DNA from 4 places in the Streptomyces sp. NPDC088553 genome. Region 2 is predicted to be linked to each of the others. Evidence: riboswitches for the same ligand, from Rfam matches in the RefSeq annotation. Region 2 holds a riboswitch; each other region holds the start of a gene.
What was found. Region 2 has a riboswitch for cyclic di-AMP ahead of ACIP8Z_RS11850 (peptidoglycan DD-metalloendopeptidase family protein). Riboswitches for the same ligand answer to the same signal wherever they lie in the genome.
Positions count from the first base shown of each region.

Region 1: another riboswitch for cyclic di-AMP. It lies ahead of ACIP8Z_RS06590 (transglycosylase SLT domain-containing protein); the one in region 2 lies ahead of ACIP8Z_RS11850 (peptidoglycan DD-metalloendopeptidase family protein).
Region 3: another riboswitch for cyclic di-AMP. It lies ahead of ACIP8Z_RS36565 (M23 family metallopeptidase); the one in region 2 lies ahead of ACIP8Z_RS11850 (peptidoglycan DD-metalloendopeptidase family protein).
Region 4: another riboswitch for cyclic di-AMP. It lies ahead of ACIP8Z_RS20600 (M23 family metallopeptidase); the one in region 2 lies ahead of ACIP8Z_RS11850 (peptidoglycan DD-metalloendopeptidase family protein).

Region 1 is NZ_JBIVMG010000002.1:313,144-316,950, reverse strand. Features, by position in the region: gene ACIP8Z_RS06600 (hypothetical protein) at 1-114, shown strand, start outside; gene ACIP8Z_RS06595 (phosphoribosyltransferase family protein) at 232-1,521, shown strand; gene ACIP8Z_RS06590 (transglycosylase SLT domain-containing protein) at 1,515-2,417, opposite strand; cyclic di-AMP (ydaO/yuaA leader) riboswitch at 2,423-2,606, opposite strand; gene ACIP8Z_RS06585 (hypothetical protein) at 2,949-3,551, shown strand; gene ACIP8Z_RS06580 (phosphocholine-specific phospholipase C) at 3,637-3,807, opposite strand, start outside.
Region 2 is NZ_JBIVMG010000003.1:564,042-567,848, forward strand. Features, by position in the region: gene ACIP8Z_RS11845 (SGNH/GDSL hydrolase family protein) at 1-708, opposite strand, end outside; gene ACIP8Z_RS11850 (peptidoglycan DD-metalloendopeptidase family protein) at 891-1,877, opposite strand; cyclic di-AMP (ydaO/yuaA leader) riboswitch at 1,882-2,069, opposite strand; gene ACIP8Z_RS11855 (tyrosine-protein phosphatase) at 2,430-3,251, shown strand; gene ACIP8Z_RS11860 (DUF6126 family protein) at 3,259-3,414, opposite strand; gene ACIP8Z_RS11865 (helix-turn-helix domain-containing protein) at 3,449-3,807, opposite strand, start outside.
Region 3 is NZ_JBIVMG010000016.1:148,236-152,042, reverse strand. Features, by position in the region: gene ACIP8Z_RS36575 (HPr family phosphocarrier protein) at 1-97, shown strand, start outside; gene ACIP8Z_RS36570 (GntR family transcriptional regulator) at 264-947, opposite strand; gene ACIP8Z_RS36565 (M23 family metallopeptidase) at 1,172-1,942, opposite strand; cyclic di-AMP (ydaO/yuaA leader) riboswitch at 1,955-2,120, opposite strand; gene ACIP8Z_RS36560 (M16 family metallopeptidase) at 2,321-3,688, opposite strand; gene ACIP8Z_RS36555 (M16 family metallopeptidase) at 3,715-3,807, opposite strand, start outside.
Region 4 is NZ_JBIVMG010000006.1:23,013-26,819, reverse strand. Features, by position in the region: gene ACIP8Z_RS20610 (MFS transporter) at 1-477, shown strand, start outside; gene ACIP8Z_RS20605 (PP2C family protein-serine/threonine phosphatase) at 675-1,904, shown strand; cyclic di-AMP (ydaO/yuaA leader) riboswitch at 2,106-2,251, shown strand; gene ACIP8Z_RS20600 (M23 family metallopeptidase) at 2,263-3,414, shown strand; gene ACIP8Z_RS20595 (quinone oxidoreductase family protein) at 3,596-3,807, opposite strand, start outside.

The sequences.
Region 1 (3,807 bases), on a different contig from region 2:
GAGAAGCTCTTCGGTCTCCGCGACCGGTACGTGCTCGACATAGCGGACCCGGAGCTCGACCGGCGGCTCGCGATAGCCCAGGCGGTGGCCCTCGACGCCCTCCAGTCCCGCTGACGGCCGGCTCACCCGCCCGCCGGGGAAGGGGCGTCTTACCCTGGAGGGACGGGCAGGGGACGGAGCACGGCGTTCCTTCCCGAGCCCGGAGCCGTGCAGGCGGAAGGACGGCGGGCCATGTTCTTCAGTGATCGCACCGACGCCGGTCGGCAGCTGGCCGCCCGGCTCGACCACCTCAAGGGCCATGACGTCGTGGTGCTCGGTCTGCCGCGGGGTGGGGTGCCGGTGGCGGCAGAGGTGGCCGACGCCCTCGATGCCCCGCTCGACATCTGTCTGGTGCGGAAGCTGGGGGTGCCCCAGCAGCCGGAGCTGGCGATGGGCGCGCTCGGCGAGGGTGGCGTACGGGTGGTGAACGAGCGGGTGCTCCACGAGGCCGGGGTCGGGGCGCGTGAACTGGCCGCGGTCGAGGAGCGCGAGCACGCCGAGCTCGATCTGCGGGCCCGCCGCTATCGGGGCAGCAGGCCTTCCGTTCCCCTGGGAGGCCGAACGGTCCTGGTCGTGGACGACGGTCTCGCCACGGGCGCCACGGCGCTGGCGGCCTGCCGGGTGGTACGGGCCCGGGGCGCCGCCCGGATCATCCTCGCGGTGCCGGTGGCGCCCCGCGGATGGACGGCCCGGCTCGGGGGTGAGGCCGACGAGACGGTGAGCGTGCACGCGCCGGAGATCTTCTACGCGATCGGACAGTTCTACCAGGACTTCACGCAGACCCCGGACGCGGAGGTCATCGCCTGTCTCGACCGGATCCGCGCCGCGCACGGACCGGTCGTCCAGGACGCGGACGTACGGATCCCCGTCGCCGACGGTGTCACGCTCGCCGGACGACTCGCGGTGCCCGAGGGCGCGACCGGCATCGTCCTGTTCGCCCACGGCAGCGGGAGCAGCCGCCACAGTCCCCGCAATCGGGCGGTGGCGGGGGCGCTCAACCGGGCGGGACTCGGAACGCTGCTGTTCGACCTGCTCACCGAGGCCGAGGCGGTCGACCGGGCGCATGTCTTCGACACCCCGCTGCTCGCCGGCAGGCTCGCCCGCGCCACGGAGTGGCTCGCCGGGCGGCCGGAGAGCGACGGTCTCCCGCTGGGCTACTTCGGGGCCAGTACGGGAGCGGCCGCCGGGCTGTGGGCGGCGGGCGACCCCGAGTCCTCCGTGGCCGCCGTCGTCTCACGCGGTGGCCGGCCGGACCTCGCGGCCGACCACCTGGCGCGGGTGAAGGCCCCGACGCTGCTCGTGGTCGGAGGCAGGGACGCGCTGGTCCTGGACCTCAACCGGCGGGCCGAGTCGCTGCTGCGCTGCGAGAGCCGGCTGGAGGTCGTGGAGGGCGCCACGCACCTCTTCGAGGAGCCGGGTGCCCTGGAGGAGGTGGCGGAGCTCGCCACCTCCTGGTTCACCGGGCACTTCCGGGATCAGTAGGCGCCGTTGACGTTGTCGATGGAGCCGTAGCGGTCGGCCGCGTAGTTGCAGGCGGCGGTGATGTTGGCGACCGGGTCGAACAGGTCCATCGACGTGCCGGGCACGTGATAGGCCAGGAAGGTCGGCTCGATGACCTGGAGCAGCCCCTTGGAGGGCGTGCCGGCCACGGCGTTCGAGTCCCAGAGGTTGATGGCCTGGGGGTTGCCGGAGGACTCCCGCATGATGTTGCGGTGGATCCCCTCGTACGAGCCGGGGATGCCGCGCTGGGCCATGATGTCCAGCGACTCGCGGATCCAGCCGTCGAGGTTGTTCGCGTACTGGGTGGCGGCGACGGGCACGGCCTGGACCGGAGCGGCGGCGGCCGCGGGAGCGGCGGCCGAGGCACCGGTGGTGGCGACGGCCGGGGTGGCGCTCCGGCGCTCGGAGCGGCTCGCCCGTTCGGTCGTGGCGGTCTTCTTCGCCTTCGTGGGAGCCGCGGCCTTCGCGGGAGCGGCGACCTTCACGGAACCCGGACGAAGCGTCAGTTCGAGGCCCGGGTGAATAAGTGACGGATTGTCACCCACGACGCTCTTGTTGGCGCGGTAAAGACCCTTCCAGCCGCCCTGAATTCCCTTCTTCTGGGCGATCAGAGAAAGCGAGTCGCCACTGACGACCGTGTAGGTGCGCGCGGCGGCGGGAGCGGCGGGAGCCTTCGCGGCGGCCTTCGTGGCGACCGGGGCGGCGGGGGCGGTGATGGTTTTGGCGGCGGTTTCCGGAGCTCCGGAGACAGGCGCGGCGCCGGCCACAGCCGGGGCGATGAGCGGGAGGGCGAGAGCGGCTCCGCCCGTGCCGACGAGCGCGAGTCCACGCGAGACGGGGCGGCGGCGGGGGCGGCGGTGCTTACCGTGAGCAGGCATGACGGGATTCCTCTCCGGCGCCTTCGGGGTGAGCTGTCGGGTTCGGACTGGAGATGTCCGGCCGCGCGCACGCGGCTTCACCCCGAGCCGTTCCGGAATCCGGGCCGGCGTATTCGTGGGTCCCCCGCTCCTGCCGTCGGGTGAAAGGGAGGTATTTCGAACGGTGGCAGGATTCGGCGATCCGCTCGAATGGAGGTGACCGTAGGCCAGTAATGCGACCGAGAACAAGAGGATCTGGGTCCAGGGGTCGGTGAAAGGATCACCGAATTCATGGAATTCAAGATCGAGGGCGACTCCCGCGCATCGAACTTCCTTGTCCCGCACGGCCTGCGCGGATTCCGATCACCGGGGAGTCTTCTGGAAAGTGAGTCGCATCACCAGGTGCTCAATGTCCGAATATGCACGTTAATTCTGTTAATGGGGTAGTGGGCGATAAGGCCCCGTTCGGCCGCGTGGGCACTCAAGGGCATAAGTCGCAAAACCGACATTCCTCGTGAAAGATGGAGTCACCCCGACCGAGGAGCCGCCCGGATGTCGCCCTCCGCCTCCCTGCTCACCCCCGAGACCCTCGACCGTGAGGCCGCCGCCCTCTACGAGAGCGCCACCTGGCAGCGGATCGTCACGGACTGGACCGAGCCGCCGGTGTCCGCGCCCGCCGTGGAGAGCTGGCGTGACCTGCTCACCGTGCCGGTGGAGCGGCTCGTCGCCGACGCGCTCGCAGCGCTGCCGCCGTCCCCTCCCGCCGAGCATCGGCTCCCCGGCCGGATCGGGGCCGTCCTGCCCGACCGGCTGCACGCCTGGCGCCGTGTCGGCCGGCCAGAGCTGCGCCCCTCGGTCCACCTCGGCTACGCGCGCCTCGTGCTGACGGAGTGGGGCTGGCAGAACGCCCCGTACAAGCTGCGAGACCGCCGCGGGGCCCGGTGTGTCTGCGGTGCCCTCCTCGCCGCGCACCGTCTCGGCTTCGGCAGCGCGGCCACGATGAACGAGGCGGCAGCCTGGATCATGGCCGAGCTCCGGTCGCGGGGGTGGCACGAGCTGATCGGGCCGTGGAACCGTGCCCCGGGCCGTACGGCCGCCGAGGCGGTGGCCCTTCTCGACGCGACGATCCACCGCGCGGCGCACGCCGGACGCTGACGGCCCTGACGCCCCATGCCTGATGGCCTGTCCGCAGGTGCGGGGCGGCGCCGAAGCGGCCGCCGCCCCGCATCCGGGGGCGGGATCAGCCGGTGATGCTCGGAGCTCCGGTCTCGATGTGACCGGTGTACCGGCGCGACCAGGTCCCGTCGATGTCGGCCAGAACGGTGAAGTCGTACCAGCCGTTGTTGTAGGCGACCGCGTTGAAGAAGTCCTCCCGTGTGGAGTTGGCCGGGACCGTGTAGGTCCAGGGGCC
Region 2 (3,807 bases):
GTACTCCCTGGCCCAGTGGATGTCGTCCCGGCGTACTTCGAGCGTGCCGCGCGGGGGTACCGGCGGCCACGCCTGGTCCGGGTCGGCGGGCACGGGGATGCCGAGGACCTGGGCGGCGCGCAGGGCGACCCGGGTGTGGCCGTCGGACGAGAGGTGCAGCCGGTCGTCGTCCCAGGCCCGCCGGTCCTGCACGGACTTCAGGGACCAGAGGTCGAGGACCGGGCAGCCGTAGCGGTCCGCGATGGCCCGGACGTGCCCGTTGTAGGTGGCGATCTTGCCGCGCAGGTGCTTGAGGAGCGTGACGCCGCGCGTGTCGAAGCCGGTGGTCACCATCACGGTGCCGACGGCGGAGGTGAGTTCGGCGACGGCGCGCTCGAAGCGCTCGGCGACCTCGTCGGGGTCGGTGCCGGGGCGGATGATGTCGTTTCCGCCGGCGCAGAAGGTCACCAGGTCGGGGGCGAGTTCCTTCGCCCGGGGGACCTGTTCCGCCACGATCTGGTCGAGGAGGCGCCCGCGTACGGCCAGGTTGGCGTAGCGGAAGGCGTCGTGCTCCGGCAGCTGGTCGGCGAGCAGCACCGCGAAGCGGTCCGCCCAGCCGACGTACGTCCCGTCGGGCCCGGGGTCTCCGACGCCCTCGGTGAAGCTGTCACCGATCGCCGCGTACGACCCGAATGCGTTCTTGTCTCTTGATCTCGAATCGTCTGCCACGGGAGCACATCCTTCCCCTTCGGATGTGACCTACGCGACCGTAAGGAGGGGTTGACGTCGGGTGATATATGCCACCGATAAAGAATTTGCCAAGCCGGAATAGACCGGGAACACGCCGGAGGCCCGGCACATGTGTGCCGGGCCTCGGGGCGACGACCGGTGACGCCGGTGGCGACGGAGCGTCAGATGTTCACACCGTGCTGACGAAGGGCGGCGATCGGGTCGATGTCGGAGCCGTAGTCCGGCCCGGTGCGGATCTCGAAGTGCAGGTGCGGGCCGGTGACGTTGCCGGTCGCGCCGGAGAGGCCGATCTGCTCGCCGCCGCTCACGGTCTGGCCGGCGGAGACGGAGATCGAGGAGAGGTGGGCGTACTGCGAGAAGGTGCCGTCGGCGTGCTGGATGACGACCTGGTTGCCGTACGCGCCGCCGTCGCCGGCGGAGTAGACGGTGCCGGGGCCGACCGCGACGATCGTCGTGCCGGTGGAGGCCATGAAGTCGACACCGGTGTGGTAGCCGGAGGACCACATGGAGCCGGCGGCGCGGTACGGGGTGGACATGCCGCCGTTGACCGGGGCGAACCAGCCGGAGGCGGAGGTCGCGGCGCCGGAGGACTGCGCGGTCTTCGCGGTGGACGTGTCCGCGGCCGGGGCGCTCGCGGCCGGGGCGGCCGAGCGCTCGCTGCTCCGGGAGGCGCGCGAGGTGTCGCCGTTCTTCTCGGAGCTCTTGGCGGCGGCCTTGGGCGCGGCGCTCTTCGGCGCGGCGGCCTTGGCGGTGCTCTTGGCGCCGAGGGTGAGCTTCATACCGGGCAGGATGAGCGAGGGGTTCTCGCCGACGACCTGACGGTTGTCCGCGTACAGCTTCTGCCAGCCACCGGTGAGGTGGTGCTCGGCGGCGATCTTCGACAGGTAGTCGCCCCGCACGACGGAGTACGTCTTGGGAGCGGCCTTCGCGGCGGCGGGCGCCGCCTTGGCGACGGCGGGGGCCTTCACCTGGGCGGCGGCGCTGACGGCCTGGCCGGGAGCGGCGGCCGGGGCGGCCTGCTCGGCGGCGTGGGCGCCGGTGGCACCGAGGAGCGGGAGGGCGACGACGGCGCCTCCCGTACCGGCGGCGGCGATTCCGCGGGTGAGGCGGTTGGACTTGATGCGGCGGTGCTTACCCTTCGCGGGCATGGCGAATTCCTCTCCGGCGCCTACGAGGTGAGCTGTCGGGTTCGGACTGGAGATGTCCGGCCGCGCTCTCACGCGGCTTCACCCCGAGCCGTCCTGCGTCGCGGGACCGGCGTACTTCCTGGGTCCCCCGCTCCTGCCACGCATGGGATGAGTGGAATTCCGGACGGTGGCAGGATTCGGCGGTCCGACCGGATTGACGGTGACGCTAGACGAGCGGGGTCGGCGCGAACAAGCCAATGATTTCTCCCGGCTTTCCGGCTACGGCCTTTCACCCGGAATTCCGGTCACCCTCCGTGGATGACGGACCCTCGATTTCCGTTTTACGTACGGCAATTGCTCGGGCCCGTCGGCCACGATCCGTCACTTCTATGACCCTGCTCACGCGTCGAAGCCCATCTCGCCTGTAAACAGGTCGCGTTATACGCAAGGCCTCAATTCGGACAGATCACCCATTCCCGTCCTGGGGGGTGCACCATCGCGGCCCCACCTGGATGATTGCCCCTGGAACCGATCTCGCGTCGGGCACCCGAACGTCGACCACCAGGAGCATCCGTGACGCAGCAGCTGCCGCAGGTCCCGCCCATCGAAGCGAACGAACCCGAGCTGGCCGAGGTCCGCAACTTCCGGGACGTGGGCGGCCTGCCGACGACGGACGGGCGTGCCGTGCACCCCGGCCGCCTCTACCGCAGCGGCCACCTCGCCCACGCCACCGAGGAGGACATCGCCTTCCTCGACTCGCTCGGCCTGCACACCGTCTTCGACTTCCGGAACCTCGCCGACCGGCATGTCGAGGGCCCGGACGTCGATCTTCCGGGTGTACGGAACGTGAACATACCCCTCAACGACCCCGCCGACGGAAAGGAGTTCTGGAAGCTGGTCCGCGACGGCGACATCGAGCAGCTGCGGGGCATCCTCGGCGACGGCAAGGCCGCGACCCGAATGTCCGACTCGTACAGGAAGATGGTGGTCGAGCGGACCACGGAGCACAGCCGGGTCCTGCACGCGCTGGCCGAGGACAGCCTCCCCGCCCTGATGCACTGCGCGGCCGGCAAGGACCGCGCCGGGCTGTCCATCGCGATCACCCTGCTGGCCCTCGGGGTCGAGCGGGAGGCGATCGAGGCCGACTACGTGAAGTCGAACGACCCGCACCGCCGCTACAAGGTACGCCGCAGCTCCACCGCCCCGGACGCGATGTCGCCCGAGGTGATGGAGCTGCTGAGCCCGCTGTTCGACGCGCGGGTGGAGTATCTGCGGGGCGCCTTCGAGACGATCGAGGCGACCTGGGGCTCGGTGGACGCCTACCTCTCGAAGGGCCTGAAGCTGTCCCCGGAGACCCGTGAGCGACTGCGCGAGCGGCTGCTCACGGAGGCGTGACCAGGACCTACTGGTTCTGCCCGCCGAGCATGAAGAGCAGGTAGAGGAAGCCGGCGAAGAGGTGGCCGGCGATCAGGTAGGCGAAGAGGCGCAGGACGAGACCCTTGGGGAACTTGCCCTCGCCTCGCTCCTCGCCGGTGACAGCTCGTGACTTCTCGGACATCTCGGTCCTTTTCTGTCGAAGGAAATGCGCGGGATCAGCGACGGTGCGGAGTTCCGTCGCCGAGACACAGCTCGGCGACGGGGCTCTGCATCAGGGTGTGGACGAAGAGCAGCTCGGCCCCGCCGGGGGTCGCCGCCCCGATCCGGTGCGGGGTCAGCGAGTCGAAGTGCGCGCTGTCCCCGGGATCGAGGACGTGGACGGCCTCGCCGAGCGCGAGCCGCACCCGGCCCTCCAGGACGTGGATCCACTCCTCGCCGGCGTGGACGCGCACGATGTCACCCCGGGTGGCGTACGGCACGTGGACCCGCAGACACTGCAGGGCCCGCCCGGCACCGCCCGCCTGGCGGTAGATCCAGCCGTCGGCCTCGACGGGTTCGGAGCGCCCGGCACGGA
Region 3 (3,807 bases), on a different contig from region 2:
CGTCCTCGCTTCGGAGGCCGACGGCGCCGAGGCCGCTCTGGACCGCCTGGCGAAGCTGGTCGCCGAGGGCCTGGACGAGCTCCCCGAGACCGTCTGATCCGGGTCGTCCCTCTCTGAACGACCTCTGCACGACCCCTGTACGACGAAAGGCCGTGACCGCCGGAATTCCGGCGGTCACGGCCTTTCGCTTTTCCACCGCCGCCCTTTCAGGGCAGCACGGAGCAGCAGCACCGAATTCCTATTCCATGTATACGATGCGCACGTTAATTCCGGGAACTCGCCGTGTTGACTGCGTGTTGCGAAACCCTCACACGCCCGCGGTCCGGCCGCTTGAGGCGGTGCAGCGACTGGGAGCGCTCCGCGTGCAGCGCGGTCAGCGACCGCGCCCGCTCGGCGTCACCGCGCGCCACGGCGTCCACGATCGCGCCGTGCTCGGCCCAGGCCTCCACCGGCCGCTCGGGCTGCTCGACCGCGTACATCCAGGCGATCTTGTGCCGTAGCTGGGTCAGCAGCGCCGTCAGGGCCGGGCTGCCGGAGGCCTGCGCGAGCGTCTCGTGGAACCAGCCGCCGAGTGAGCGCAGATCGTCGCCCTGGCCGCGCCTGGCCCGCTCCTGCCCCAGCCTGACCAGCCCGCGCAGCACCTTGAGGTGAGCCTCCGTGCGCCGCTGGGCGGCGCGGGCCGCCCCCAGCGGTTCGAGCAGCGCCCGCATGTCGAGCAGATCGGCGGCCTCCTGCTCGGTGGGCTCGGCGACATGCGCCCCGGCGTGGCGTCGGGAGACGACGAAGCCCTCGGACTCCAGGGTGCGCAGGGCCTCGCGGACCGGGACGCGGGAGACCCCGTACCGGCGGGCCAGTTGGTCCTCGGTCAGCCGGCTGCCCCGCTCGAAGACGCCGGAGACGATGTCGTCCCGGATCGCCGTGCATACCGAGTGCGCGGGAATGCGCATGTCCGACCTCCGCCTTTGGTCTGCGCGAGTCAATTCCGACGGCGCCTGTTCTGCGCCCGATCTGCGACTCTATTGCAGCACGCCGGAATTTCCGATGCCCCGGCGGAATATCGATGTCGCGGGACCGACGAAAAGCCCCGGCTCTGTACGAGCCGGGGCTTTTGCGATGCGGGGGGGGCGGAAGCTCCGCCCCTGCGCGAGGGGCGTCCTGGATCCGTCCTGGATCAGACGTTGACGCCGCGGGCGCGCAGGTACGCGATCGGGTTGATGTCGGAGCCGTACTCGGACGTCGTCCGCGCCTCGAAGTGGAGGTGCGGTCCGGTCGAGTTCCCGGTCGAGCCCGAGATGCCGATCCGCTGACCCGGCTCGACGCTCTGGCCGACGTAGACCCCGATGGAGGAGAGGTGACCGTACTGGGTGTACGTGCCGTCGTTCATCCGGATGACGATGTTGTTGCCGTACGCGCCGCCCCAGCCGGCCTCGACGACGGTGCCCGAGCCGACGGAGACGACGTTGCTGCCGTAGGCGGCGTGGAAGTCGATGCCGGAGTGGCTGCCGGAGGACCAGAGCGAGCCGCCGGTCTTGTAACCGGTGGACACGTACGTGCCCTCGACGGGCAGCTGGAAGGAGGCCAGGCGGCGACGCTCGGCCTCACGGGCCGCGCGCTGCTCGGCCTCGCGGATCTCCTTGGCACGGGCCTCGGCCTTGCGCTTCGCCTCGGCCTTGGCCTTCGCCTTGGCGGCGACCTCGAAGGCCTCCTGCTCCTGGGCGGCGGCCTGGGCGTCGATCCGCTCGGCGAGCGAGTCCTCGGTGATCACCTTGGTGAGACCGGTGTCCTCCAGCGAGCGGTGGTCCGTGTCGGCGGCGAGCGCCGGGGAAGCGAGGGTTCCGATGACGCCGGTGGTGGCGAGCGTCGCCGCGCCGGCGATGCCCACGCCGCGGCGCGCCATCCGGCTCGGAGCACGATGCTTCCCGGTGGCACGGGTGAACGCCATGTAGGGGCTGATCCTTTCCTTCCCTCTCGCCTACCGGGTTAGCTGACGGGTTCGGAGCAGGAAGGTCTCCTACGAGCCCCTCCGTACGAGACGAAGGCGCCCGATTCACCCCAGGGACTACGTGTGGGTCCCCGGCTCCCCAGGCTCGCGCCTGACGGGGACTCGGCGATGTCTGTCCGATGCCGCGGGTGCGGCACGTGCAACTGACGAACAGACGCACCGACGCTATGCGGATCGTCTTCCAATCACCAACCGGACACACATTTTGTAAGACATGCCACAGGGCATACAACCATCCTTGATCAAAATACGGACAAAGGGGAGGACCCCGACGAACTATGCCGTCGGGGCCCTCCTTTGCCGTGTCGGCGGCGTGAATCAGCCGGTCACGACGGTCACTTCACCGATCCCGAGCGCGCGCACCGGCTCCGCGATCTGCGCCGCGTCGCCGACGAGCACGGTGACGAGCCGGTCCACGGGGAAGGCGCTGACCACGGCCGCGGTCGCCTCGACCGTCCCGGTCTCGGCCAGCCGGGCGTACAACTGGGCCTGGTAGTCGTCCGGGAGGTGCTGCTCCACCTGGTCGGAGAGCGTCCCGGCGACGGAGGCGGCGGTCTCGTACTTGAGCGGCGCGACCCCCACCAGGTTCTGCACGGCCGTCTCCCGCTCGGCGTCGGTGAGGCCCTCCGCGGCCAGCGTCCGCAGCACCTTCCACAGGTCGTCGAGCGCCGGACCGGTGTTGGGCGTGTCGACGGAACCGCTGATGGCGAGCATCGAGGCGCCGTTCCCCCGGCCGTCCGAGCGGAGCACCTGCCCGAAGGCGCGCACGCCGTACGTGTAGCCCTTCTCCTCGCGCAGGACCCGGTCGAGCCGCGAGGTGAGGGTGCCGCCGAGGCAGTACGTGCCCAGGACCTGGGCCGGCCAGACGCTGTCGTGGCGGTCGGGTCCGACCCGGCCGATCAGCAACTGGGTCTGGACGGCGCCGGGACGGTCCACGATGACGACCCGTCCGGTGTCGTCGGCGGTGATCGGCGGCATCGGGAGCGGCTCGGCCGGCTCGCCGGTCCAGGCGCCCAGGGTCTCGGCGAGGACCTTGTCCAGGTCGACACCGGTGAGGTCGCCGACGACCACGGCGGTGGCCGTGGCGGGCCGGACGTGCGCCTCGTAGAAGGCGCGGACCGCGGCGGCGTCGATCGCCTCGACGGTCTCCTCGGTGCCCTGGCGCGGCCGGGACATCCGGGCCTCGGCCGGGAACAGCTCCTTGGAGAGCTGCTTGGCGGCGCGGCGGGACGGGTTGGCCGTCTCGTGCGGGATCTCGTCGAGGCGGTTGCGCACCAGGCGCTCGACCTCGGTCTCGAGGAACGCCGGGGCGATCAGGGCCTCGGAGACCAGACCGAGCGCCTTGGGCAGCCGGGAGACGGGAACCTCCAGGGAGACCCGTACGCCGGGGTGGTCGGCGTGCGCGTCGAGCGTGGCGCCGCAGCGCTCCAGCTCGGCCGCGAACTCCTCGGCGCTCTGCTGGTCCGTGCCCTCGAAGAGCGCGCGGGCCATGATGGTGGCGACACCGTCGAGACCGGCGGGCTCGGCGTCCAGCGGGGCCGGCAGGAAGATCTCCACGGCCACGACCTGCTGGCCGGGGCGGTGACTGGTGAGCACCGTCAGGCCGTTGTCCAGGGCGCCGCGGTCCGGGGCCGGGAAGGCCCAGGGCCGGGCGACGCCGGGCGTCGGCTGCGGGTGGAAGTCCATGCTCGTCAAAGACGCGGCGGCGTCGGTCACTGGTCCGCTCCCTCTTCCTCGTCGTCGCCGTCGGCGTTCTCGCTCTGTTCGGCCGCCAGGGGCTCGTAGACCAGCACCGCGCGGTTGTC
Region 4 (3,807 bases), on a different contig from region 2:
ACGGGGCCCACGACGGCGCTCTTCGTCGTCTCCGCGCTGGTCGCGCTCGCCGGGCAGCTGCGGATCACCGCCTGGTGCAAGCGGCGGCTGAGCCGGGAGCGGTGTCTGGTCCTCGGGCTCGCCCTGATGGGCGGGGCCTTCCTGTTCCCGGCGGCCCTCGGCCGTGGCCTGGTGGGGTTGCTGCTGTGCGCGGTGGTCCTGGCCGTCGCGAACGCGGTGCTCTACCCGTACGAGATGGACACCGTCGTCGCCCTGTCCCGGGGGCGCTGGGTGGCCACCCACTACGGGCTCTACAACACGGTGTGCGGGATCGGGATCACCCTCGGGAACCTGGGGACGGGCGCGCTGCTCGACGTGACCGGCTGGTCGGCGGTGCCGTGGCTCGCGCTGTGCGCGGTGGGGCTGGGGTGCGCCGCGGCGATGGCCCTCCTGGCGAGGGGCGGGCGGCTGGCGGAGGGAGCGGCGCCGGCGGACTGAGCCGGGGCCGGGCCCCTACCCGCCCGTACGCGCGCGTGGCCGCGCCCGGCCAGGCTCCCCGCGCGCGTGGCCGGGCCCGGCCCTCCGGTCCGTACGCCAGTCGGCCCCGTGGGAGTCGCCGCCCCGGGTGGCGGCGGCCACCCTGGGAGGGCGCGGTACGGGCCGCGGCCGGGTACGGACCGGGCAGGAGAGCACAGGTGGGGCACCCCCCAGGAGCGATCGGCGGGCGGCGGGGCGGCGAGGGCCGTCGCCCGTACGGCGGTGCCCGGAGGTTCATCCGGGCGCTGCCGCCGCTGATCATCGTGGGCGGTGTCTTCTTCGACGTCCTGACGCCGCCCAAGTACAGCGCGGCGCCGATGTTCTCCGCGGCCCCGCTGATCGCGGCCCCGTTCTCCTCCACCCTCACGACGCTGCTCACCGGGATCGCGGCCGTCCTCGCCTCCGTCGGGCTGCACATCTACAACGACACCGCGACCGAGATCCCGTCGCTCACCGAGTTCCTGACCGTGCTCACGGTCGCGGTGCTCGCGGTGCTCATCAACCGGGTCGTCCTCCGCAGCGGCGAGCGGCTCGCCTCGGCGCGGGTCATCGCGGAGACCGCGCAGAAGGCGGTGCTGCCGACGCCCGCCGAGCGCATCGGCGGGCTGCAGTGCGCGGCGCGGTACGAGGCGGCGCAGGCGGACGCGTTCATCGGCGGCGACCTGTTCGCCGTCCAGGACACCCCCTACGGGGTACGGCTCGTGGTCGGCGACGTCCGCGGCAAGGGCATGGACGCGGTCGAGGCCGTCGCCGTCGTCATCGGGGCGTTCCGGGAGGCGGCCGAGCAGGAACGGACCCTGGAGGGCGTGGCGCAGCGGCTGGAGCGGGCCCTCGCCCGGGAGGGCACCCGCCGGCACGGGCTCGATGCCTTCGAGGGGTTCACCACGGCCGTCCTCGCCGAGATCCCGCGCGGTGACGGGAGCGGCACCTTCGACGGTTTCGTACGGGTCGTCAACCGCGGGCACCCGCCTCCGCTGATGCTGTACACGGACGGGAGCCTGGACACGATGGAGCCCGGCGAGCCGGCGCTGCCGCTCGGCATGGGCGATCTGGCGTCGTGGCCGGACCGGGCCGAGGCGCGGCCGTATCCGCCGGGCGCGACGCTGCTCTTCTACACCGACGGTCTCTCGGAGGCGCGGAACGCCGAGGGCGTCTTCTACGACCCGGGGGAACGGCTCGCCGGACGGATCTTCCCCGGGCCGGAGGAACTGCTCGACGCGCTCGTGGACGACGTACGGCTGCACACCGGCGGCGGGTCGACCGACGACATGGCGCTGCTCGCGCTGAGCCGGCCGGCGACGGGGCAGCCGGAGCGGCGCCGGACGATGCCGGTGGTGCCGCCCGGCGGGTCCGGATCGCCCGGCGGCGGGCCCGGTCACCAGCCGTAGTCGCGAGGTGTCACTGCGATAACAATTGACATAACGTCAGATCGCGAGGGTTTTGGCTTCCCCTGCTGAAGGGCGGTCAACTCGGGCCATTACCGCCCAATTCAATGAATGATCAAGAGGAACAGCTTGGAATCGACACCCCGTGTCTATTAACGTTCGATAACGCAGTGCGGTCGTCCCAGCCGTCGCAAGAGACGGCACCGTGCGCACGCGCCGAATCCTGAAAAGGAACCGGGGAACCACCACTTGGGGTGAATCGAGCCCATCGCACCCGTGCGACGTGCCCGTAGGAGACCTTCCTGCTCCGAACCCGTCAGCTAACCCGGTAGGCGAGAAGGAAGGAAAGGAGCGCGCCTTCGTGGCGTCCAACACTCCCGCACCCGAAGCCCCCTTCGATGCCTTCGGTGGTGGTGCGGGTCCTGCCGCCCCGGACACCGAGTGGAACCCCACCGAGGGATCCCTCCGCGCCGAGAGCCGCTCCGGCGGCCGCCACCGTGTCGTCAAGCAGCGCTCCAACTTCGCCCGCTCCTCCACCGTCCTCGGCGTCGGTGTGATCGCGGCCGTCGGCGCGGGTGGCCTCGCCACCGCGCAGGAGAAGCCCCCGGTGGCGATATCGCTCCCGGACCTCAACCTGCCGGACGCCCACGACCTCCCCGGTGTCGGCGACCTCCTCCCCGAGGAGAGCCACGAGACGGTCAGCGCGGCCCGCGCCAACCCGAACCCGCTCACCAGCACCGCGTACGCCACCCTCGACGACGAGCAGGGCACCGGGACCCCGCAGATGCGGCAGGCCGGCCTGGTCACCCAGGACGGTCCGGCGGCGAAGGCCGCGACCGGCGCCGGCGACGCGGGCGAGGCCCTGCGCGCCCGCATCCTCCAGCAGGCCGAGCAGCAGCAGGCCTCCGCCGACGGCGCCGAGAAGGCCGCGGCGGAGAAGGCGGCGGCCGAGAAGGCCGCCGCGGAGGCCGCGGCCAAGGCCGACGCGGCGGAGAAGGCGGCCGCCGAGGCGAAGGCCAAGGCCGAGGCGGAGGCCAAGGCGAAGGCGGAAGCCGAGGCGAAGGCGAAGGCCGAGGCGGCGGCCGAGGCCGAGCGCCTCGCCAAGCTGGCCGCGAGCTACACGCTGCCGCTCTCCTCGTACAGCCTCAGCGCCACCTACATGCAGTCCGGGTCGATGTGGTCCTCCGGCTACCACACCGGCCTCGACTTCGCCGCCCCCACCGGCACCCCGCTCAAGGCCGTCCACAGCGGCACCGTCAAGTCGGCGGGCTGGTCCGGCTCGTACGGCTACCGCGTCGTCCTGGAGCTCTCGGACGGCACCGAGATCTGGTACGCCCACATGTCCTCCATGACGGTCTCCGCCGGCCAGACCGTGGGCACCGGCGAGACCATCGGCCGCGTCGGCGCCACCGGCAACGTCACCGGCGCCCACCTCCACATGGAGGTGCACACCCCCGGCGGCTCCGGCCTCGACCCGGCGGAGTGGCTGCGCTCCAAGGGCCTGAGCCTCTGACCCACCCGCGTCGCCACGAAGGCGACCGGGTCTGCCCGCCCTGGGCCCGTCCGGCCCTGATCCGCCGGACGGGCCCCAGCTGTTCCGTCCCGGGAGGTCGTGGACGGGTGAGCCAGTCTCGGCTGAGGGATCTTGAAGGGGTGTGACCCGGCTCCGAGATCCCCGACCTCGTCACCCGTGATCAGCTCAGCGTCTCCCCGCGGCGCCCGACAGCGGCCGCATCGGGAACGACGAGCAGCTTGCCGGTGGTACGCCGAGCCTCCAGATCGCTGTGGGCCTGGGCGGCCTCGGACAATGCGTAGCGGCCCGTTACGGTGACCTCAAGCGCCTTGGAGCGCACCCACTCGAACACATCGGCGGCCCGTCGGAGCAGTTCGGACCGATCGGCGATGA